DNA from 2 places in the Deinococcus malanensis genome. Region 2 is predicted to be linked to the other one. Evidence: riboswitches for the same ligand, from Rfam matches in the RefSeq annotation. Region 2 holds a riboswitch; the other holds the start of a gene.
What was found. Region 2 has a riboswitch for cyclic di-GMP ahead of IEY49_RS19565 (glycoside hydrolase family 30 protein). Riboswitches for the same ligand answer to the same signal wherever they lie in the genome.

Region 1: another riboswitch for cyclic di-GMP. It lies ahead of IEY49_RS15720 (glycoside hydrolase family 16 protein); the one in region 2 lies ahead of IEY49_RS19565 (glycoside hydrolase family 30 protein).

Annotation. Positions count from the first base shown of each region.
Region 1 covers NZ_BMPP01000015.1:8,176-12,238, reverse strand. The annotation lists gene IEY49_RS15725 (hypothetical protein) at 1-171, shown strand, start outside; gene IEY49_RS15720 (glycoside hydrolase family 16 protein) at 605-1,792, opposite strand; cyclic di-GMP riboswitch class I at 1,808-1,883, opposite strand; gene IEY49_RS15715 (PAS domain S-box protein) at 3,024-4,063, shown strand, end outside.
Region 2 covers NZ_BMPP01000028.1:8,721-12,783, reverse strand. The annotation lists gene IEY49_RS19565 (glycoside hydrolase family 30 protein) at 1-1,460, opposite strand, end outside; cyclic di-GMP riboswitch class I at 1,471-1,545, opposite strand; gene IEY49_RS19560 (glycosyltransferase) at 1,725-4,010, shown strand.

The DNA.
Region 1 (4,063 bases), on a different contig from region 2:
CGTGAGGGGGATCTGGCAGGGGTCGGCCGGCTGTTCCTGGCCTCGCACGCGTCGATGCGCGACGACTACGAAGTGTCGGTGCCGGAGGTTGACCTGATCGTGGAACTGGCCCGCGCATGTGGCGACGTATACGGCGCGCGGCTGACCGGGGCAGCTTCGGCGGAAGTGTAGTTATGCTCGCCCAGGCTGGCCGCGGGCTTCAGGCCGGTCAGGCCATCCGGGACGCCTACGCCCGGCAGTCATCTCATGTTCCGGTTCTGTTGACTCTCCAGCCAGATACCTTGTAGGGGCTGGGGACCGTGCCGGTCGGTGCGACATCGGGTGCGTAGCATGTAGGTTCCAGGCAACAAGGCACCACAGGTAGCTTTATACGAGGGTATGGAACGGATCGGCGGTCACAGGCGAATGGAATGGAGGCCAGGAACGACCCGGCACCGCCCAAGTGGTCACCTGAGATTGCAGAACGATGGGCAGGGCATGAAGCTCCTCATCATGGGCGCAATCGAAGCAAGCGGGTGGTCTTCAAGACCACCCGCTTGCTCGCGTCATCAGCACATTCTTTATCTAGAAACTGTAGATCTCCGTCCAAGCCCTGACTCTCGCTTCAGCGAATGGCGCCGGAAGCACTCAGGGTGTAGCTCGGGGTGCGGCTCGACCAGACCACGCGGGCGTAGTACTGCTTGCCGGCCGCCAGGTTCAGCGTCACGCTGTCGGTGCTGCCTTTGCCCTTTCGGCTGCTGCCCAGCAGGGTCGTGCCGTCGGCTGCGTAGATCTCCAGGTCACTGTTCCAGCCTGTGGTCAGGGAAACGGTACTCTGGCCGCCCAGATCGGTGCTGGTGAAGGTGTACCAGTCCTGCGTATCGGTCGAGCTGAGTGTTCCCGATACGGATGCGACCTTGGTCAGCGCCAGGGCGCCTGCAGCAGTGTCGTCCGTTGGGGCGGTGACAGGGGCGGTTGTCGGCGTGCTGGTCGCGGTGGCCGGCGTAAAGCTGACGTAGTCGACAAGCATGTACTGGGTGCCAGGTGTAGCCTTGCCGCCCCAGCCGGTGGAGTTGGTGGGCCACAGGTTCAGCATCAGGTGCGCTTCGGCGGTGGGCACCACGGAGGTGGTGGTGCGCTTGAGCACGCCGTCGATATAGAAGTCGATCTTGGTGGGCGTCCAGTCCCAGCGGTAGGTGTGGAAGCCCTGCGTCAGGTTCTCGCCGGTGCCGCCGGTACCGTAGTCGTGACGGCTGGTGGTCTGCCAAGCGCCCATCCAGTCGGTGGTGGGGTTCTGGCCTTCGACCTCGTGGTCAATCTCGGTTTCCGAGTCATTGACGAAGTTGAAAAACGCGCTGATGTTGCCGCTGGTGCCGGTGCCTGCCACCGATGGATCGGCGCTGCTGCTCGAGGCACGCATCCGGGCCTCGTAGGTGCCGTAGCCGTGTTTGGCGTTGGTGGCCAGCTCGGCAGCGCGGGCCACCAGGCTGCTGCTGACGTCCAGTTTCATCACCAGGAAGCCGTCTTTCACAGTGACGTTGCTGGGTTCCCAGGTACCGCTCAGGCCGTCACGTGCCCAGAAAGGGGTCCAGGTGTTGGACGACACCCACCAGCGGGCGGTGTCCAGCGTATTGAAATCATCGCGCCAGCTTCCGGCCACGTTCTGAACCTCCACATTCGGCTGCGATGCAACAGGTGCCGGAGCCGTCTCTTCGACGGTGGACTCCGGAGTGGTGGTGCTCGAGCAGGCAGCCAGCATAAGGCCCAGGGCAGTGGTGAGGGCCAGATTTTTGACAGCAATACGTGTACGCATGAAATTCTCCCTTCTTTCGGTAACTCGGCCAACCACTAGGGTTCCGGAAGCTTTGCGCCACCGCCTCGCGACGGATTTGCCTTTTTCGGTTAAGGGAGATGAACCAGAGGGGTTCATCACCTCCGGTAGATTAAGTCGAAATTAATGACAGACTCCTTACACAAAGCTTAATAACATTTTTATCAATTGTGACGATATAAAGATTTTGCACAACCGATAGATATGGCATAGACGAAAATGCCGTTCTGGAAGTCCGCAAGGAAGTTTTGACTCCTGGTCATATCCGACTGAAATCACCTTAAAAACGACTCATTCATTAAGGCCTCTCGGAACTACCATGTTTATCGAGAATGGCTCCTCATAAATTAAGACTTGAACAGTGGCGGATCCTGCCTCGTGATCGGACTCCCTCATCAGGTCTGACGAAGTGGGTGGCGCTTCATCTGCCTACCAGCGCGAAGCTGGACGCTGCACAGGGCCCTGTACGCCTGGGTTGGGAGACAACCGTTGGTTCGTACTGCTCTGATCGGTAGTTCTGCAGCTGCAGCACAGCCGGCTGCCCCCGCTGGCCAGGGAGACCTGTTTTTGTTGTGGCACCACCTCAAATATCAGCGCGTGTTCTTTGCAGCACAGGGCTGTGGTGGGCCCGGTGAGTATGCTGCTCAGCGTGGCAGGCCTGTCCCTCTGCACCGATAGCTGCCGTACCTCTATCAATGCTCTGTTTCAGATCAGCCCACTGTCTTTCATGGCCAGTGGACTCACCGCTCCTGTGGTGAATGTGGGCCATGAAGTAATCTTCGCTGGCATCGCCCGGGAACCGGCGCGGTTCGACTCTTGGCAGACGTGCGTGGCTGCGGCTTCGCTCGGTGATGACCTTCGCTAAAGTGCGCAGCAACTCTTCAGGCGCCCGCTGTCCTTGCTACCTTTGTGTCGCGTTACCGCGCCGTTCGGAGCAGGACCAAGAACGGTACGTTCGGGAGTGCCACGCGGCCCCGGTTCTCCTAAAAGCGCAGGCAGAGGTCAACAGTGGCCAGCGTGACCTCTCCACAAGCCTGGAGGGTCGAACTTGGACTTCGTCGTATCCCCAACACCCTGAAGGAGTGCCTCGAACGACACCACCTCGAAGACCGCCTCTAGGCGGCTCCATGTCTGCGTCCTGCCCGGCAAAATCCACTCGCTCAGCTCGATCAAGAAGAGACCATCTTTCTGATGAATGCCTTAGAATCACCGCGTGCCCCCCGCCCATGAAGGCCACGCGCTGAGCGTCGGCTTCGCCACCCTGGATAGCCTGCTGGAGGGGACGTCGGCTGGGCTGGCAGTATTGGACCAGCATCTGGCCATCGTGCATACCAACGCCGTGTTCCGGCGGCTGACTGTCCGGCCAGCCAGCCACGACGCAGGGAAACCCCTGGTGGAGGTGATGCCCGGGGTGTCCCCGGCTGTGGTTGAAGCCTGTCGAGCAGTGCTCGACACAGGAGTTGCGAGACGTGATCTGGCGGCTGTGACCGCACCAGAAGCTCACCCCGTGACCTGCAGTGTTGTGCCTGTGTACGACACCGGCAAGGAGGTCCAGGGGGTCGCCGTGATACTGCGGGATACTGGTCAGGGACACACGGAGCATGGCGGAACCCCGCGCAGTCATCGGGACCACGACCTGCTGGCGGTCGAACAGGCCCTGGCTCAGGCTCTGGCCACCACCGAAGTGAAGCGGACCATCCTGCAGAAGGTCGTTCCTCTGATGGGGGCCTACGGTGGGGCGCTGGTCGAGGCTGTTGACGATCAGACACTCTATCTGGTCGGGGCTGTGGGCTACGAGCCCTCCGTCAAACTCAGCTGGGAAAACTTCCCGGCGCAGGAGTACTATCCCGTGGTTCATGCTCTTCGAACACGGCGGCCCGTCTTTGCCACGGCTGAGCAACTTGACCGCGATTTCCCTGAGTTTGTGCCTCTGTTCCAACCTGGAACGAGGGCCGTTGCGGCGCTTCCCCTGGAGGACGGGGAGGTTGTCACATGCGCGTTGACCCTGTCGTTCCACGATGAGCAGGCCATAACGGACGAGCAGCAGTCCTATCTGCTGGAAGTGCGAGAAGCGTGTTCCTGTGCACTGAAACGGGCACGCCGATACAACGCGGCGCATGAGGAGCGGGAGCGGGCCACCTTGCTGGCGGAAGCCAGCGCCGCGCTTGCCGCTTCACTGGACCTGCAGGGAACCCTGGACCGGCTGGCTTCCCTTGCGCTCCGACACGTCGCCGACTGGGCCGCCGTCTTTCT
Region 2 (4,063 bases):
GTTATGGTCGCTACGGCTCCCGCGGGCAGGGTGTAGGTAAAGCCTGCGCCGTTTTCCACCACCTGCACCTTGCGGTTCGAGGACGACCCGTTGAGGACGATCAGGGCGCGTGTGCCGTCGGGATTACGGAACGCCACAGTCTGGATGTTGCCGGCGCCGTAGCTTGCCGACGCGATACGCACGGCACCGGGCCGCACGAACCTGGCAGCGTGACCCAACGCGTAGTACTCCTCGTTGAGGGTGACCCCGCCCGAAGCCGGATCCACTGTCACCACGCCACGGCAGTTGCTGCACCCACCGTTGGTCGGGCCACCCTGAGGGTCGAGCGCCAGATTCCACAGCAGCACGGTCCTGGCCCAGTTGCGGGTGGCGCCGATCACGAGGTGCTGCACGTTCCACGCGAGGTTGTTTCCCCAGTTTGTGGCCCAGCCACCGCCGCTGCACTCGGTGAAGTACACGTCCTTGTCGGGATAGGCGTCGCGAATCTTCGACTGGGCGCTGACGTCACCGCCGTAACAGTGAAACGCCGTTCCCGCCAGCGCGTCGCGGGCACCCTGATCGCCCAGTAGCGCCAGCGGGTAGGACGTATCGTCCCAGTTGTGGTCCCAGCCCAGAAGGCCTGTCTGCAGTCCCGCGTTCTGCAGTGCCGGAGCCAGCTGTTTGACCAGTCCCGCCGCGTCGGCCGGTTCCAGGCGCATGCTGGGGTAGCCGCCGGTTTCATGGCGCGGTTCATTCTGCAGGGTCAGCATGTCCAGAGGAACGCCACTCTGGGCGTAACCCTGGACCGCCCGCAGCAGATAGTTCGAATAGGCGGACCGCCATTCAGGCAGGAGTTGCCCGCCGTTTAGGTGAGCCGTGTCCTTCATCCAGGCGGGCGCGCTCCAGGGCGTGCCCATAAACCGGACCTCCGGGCTGGTGGCCCGGATGTCGCGGGCCAGCGGCAGGACGTACTGTTCATCGCGGGCCAGACTGAAGCTGGTCAGCGATTCGTCCACCACTCCCGCCGGAAGGTCGTGGTAGGTGTAGCTCGAACGCGCGAAGTCACTGGCCCCCAGCGGAATGCGGACGTAACTCAGGCCGATGCCGCCGGCCGGATCGAACAGCTGCCTGAGCAGGGCGCTGCGCTGGGTGCCCGACATTTTGTCGGTCATGAGGTAGGCGCTTGACTCGGTCAGTGCGGCACCGAATCCTTTGATGCTCTGGTAGGTGACCTTCGGGTCCACCGTCACCGCGCCGGACACAGGAGTGACCCCCGATTTGAAAGCGACGCCGGGCTGGGCCGCGATTTTCTGACGGCCGTCGGGCGTGGTCAGCCAGATCTGTGCCGTGCGGGTTGTCTGCGTTGTGCGGGCTGCCTGAACTAACGGGTCGCCCAACGCCGGGACTTGAGGAAGGGACTGTGAACAGGCCGTCAGGGCCAGAACGATGGATGCAAACAGCAGATTTGTTTTCAGGTTCATGGGGGCTCGTTTCGGTGGCTCGGCTGACCCAGGGGGCCCCGTGGCTTTGCGTCCCCGCTTTGCAGCGGGTTTGCCGGTTCGGTCGAAGGAATCGTTTCTCGGCAGGCCGAGATGGTCAAAGTCTAATTAGCGGCTCACACAGTTCTCTCTCGCAGCAACTCCACCAATGCGTGAAACTTCACGAAAGAGGTCATTATCTGTGAATAATTAGTCATTTAATGCTAATCTAATTTTCTCGTCAGATCCCTATCTTCGGAGCGAACCGTGACTCAGGCAGTTTCCACCACAGTGGCCCCCCCTTTAATTCTGGTTGTCGAACCCGACGTCGATGAATGCGAGGCCCTGTGTGCGGCCCTGCGCGACGAATCGTTTGAAGTGCACTCAGCCGCCGACGAGCACCGTGGCTTCGAGATGCTGTGCGACCACCGGCCTGACCTGATCGTCACAACCTGCGCACAACACCTTGATGGCGTGGCGTTCACTCGGCGGGTCCGTCAGGATCCATCCGTTGAGGCGGTGCCCATCATCCTGGTGATGAACAAGGAAGGCATGCAGGACGTCATTCACGCGCTGGATGCCGGCGCTGACGATTTCGTCTCCCGGCCCTTCAACATGCCGGAACTGATGGCGCGCATCCGGGTCAAGCTGGCCCGCCCCCCGGTGCCCGCCTGGACCCTGGCCCGCGACCGACGAACCGGCATCATGACGGTCCAGGCGATGCTCGCCCCTATGCTGCGTGAGATGGAGCGGGCCCGCGTGACCGGTGATCCTCTGATGCTCGCTTCACTGGCCTTCGAAGAGCTGCCGGTGCTCCGCCAGCGCTTTGGTTCCCAGCTCGACACGGTGATCGCCAACCAGACCATGCGGGTGCTGCGTGAACTGGCCGGGCCGCTCACTGTGCTGTCGCACGACCGGAAAGGCCACTTTCATGTACTGGCTCCCAACACCACACCTGAAACCGCGCTCAGCCGGGCACGGGAAGCCAGTCTGCGGCTGGTGGAACATTCCTTTTCGTACCACGGAGACCTGCTGAGGCTGACGCCCTCCATCGGACTGGCACAGTACCGCCCCGGCCTGGATCCCGATAACTTCCTCGGGCGTGCCGACACCGCCGCCCGCTACGCGGCGGCTCACCTGGACCTCCAGCCCGTGCTGTACGACCCACAGGTGCACTCCCGCCGGGAAGCGAAACCCAAACGGTATGCCCAGCTGCGCGAAAAGTTGAGGCTGCCGGCCCAGGTAATAGCGGTCAACGTCCTGCTGGTCGTCATTCCGTTTTTTCTCTATGCGTTTCTGGCCCGGATTGGCCTTGATGTGACCGACTGGGCGTACCTGGCTGTGGCGACCGCGCTGCTTGGCACAGCGGCGTTCATTCTGCTTGAAGGCTTTCTAGCCCTGAACCCGCAGCAGCCTCCGGAAGAGCCGCAAAGCCCCTACCCCAGGGCAAGCGCGATCATCGCCGCCTACCTTCCGAACGAGGCTGCGACGGTAGAGGAAACCATCGACGCGTTTCTGCGAATCGACTACCCAGCCGGCTTACAGGTCATCCTGGCGTACAACACTCCCAGGGATCTGCCAGTAGAAGCGGCCCTGCGGGCCCTGGCCGAGCGGGATCCACGGTTCGTGCCATTCCGTGTGGAAGGCAGTACCAGCAAGGCCCAGAACGTCAATGCCGCCCTGGCGATCGTCACGGGTGAGGTCACTGCCGTGTTTGACGCGGATCACCAGCCGGACGCCGACAGTTTCCGCCGGGCATGGCGATGGCTTTCGAGTGGCTGGGACGTGGTGCAGGGCCACTGCGTGATTCGCAATGGTGAGGAGAGTTGGGTGGCACGGATGGTTGCGGTGGAATTTGAGAGCATCTACGCGGTCAGCCATCCCGGCCGCGCGCGAATGCATGGCTTCGGCATCTTTGGAGGCAGCAACGGCTACTGGAAGACAAAGTTGCTGCGCAAAATCCGGATGCACGGCTCCATGCTCACCGAAGACATTGATTCGGCGCTCAGAAGTGTTGAGGCCGGATACAAGATTGCCAATGACCCTTACCTGGTCTCGCGTGAGCTGGCGCCCGCCACTCTGGGCGCCCTGACCAACCAGCGGCTACGCTGGGCCCAGGGCTGGTTTCAGGTGAGCCTCAAGCACCTGCCCCTTGGCCTGCGTTCCAGGCACCTGACCCTGCGTCAGAAGCTGGGCTTTTTTCATCTGCTGGGCTGGCGCGAGTTCTATCCGGTGCTGTCGGTGCAGATGTTCCCAATCCTCGGGTACTGGCTGCTGGTCGATGACCGTCAGGTCGATTGGGCCATTCCGGTGTTCGTGCTGACGACGGTCTTCACACTGAGCGTCGGGCCCTGGCAGGCTCTGTTCGCCTATCGGCAGGCCGATGCGTCGTTCAAGGGGCGCAGAGGCTGGTTCTGGTTCTATCTGGTTGTCTCGTCGGTGTTCTACACGCCGTTCAAGAATCTCCTCGCCGTGGTGGCCCAGATCAAGGAGTTCCGCCGTGAACGTGCTTGGAAGGTCACGCCACGCAGCACCCAGTCGCCGCTGGAATGAAGCCTGACGAGCCGGGCGCGCGGGCCGGTAAGAGCTGCCGCTCCGAATGGTCG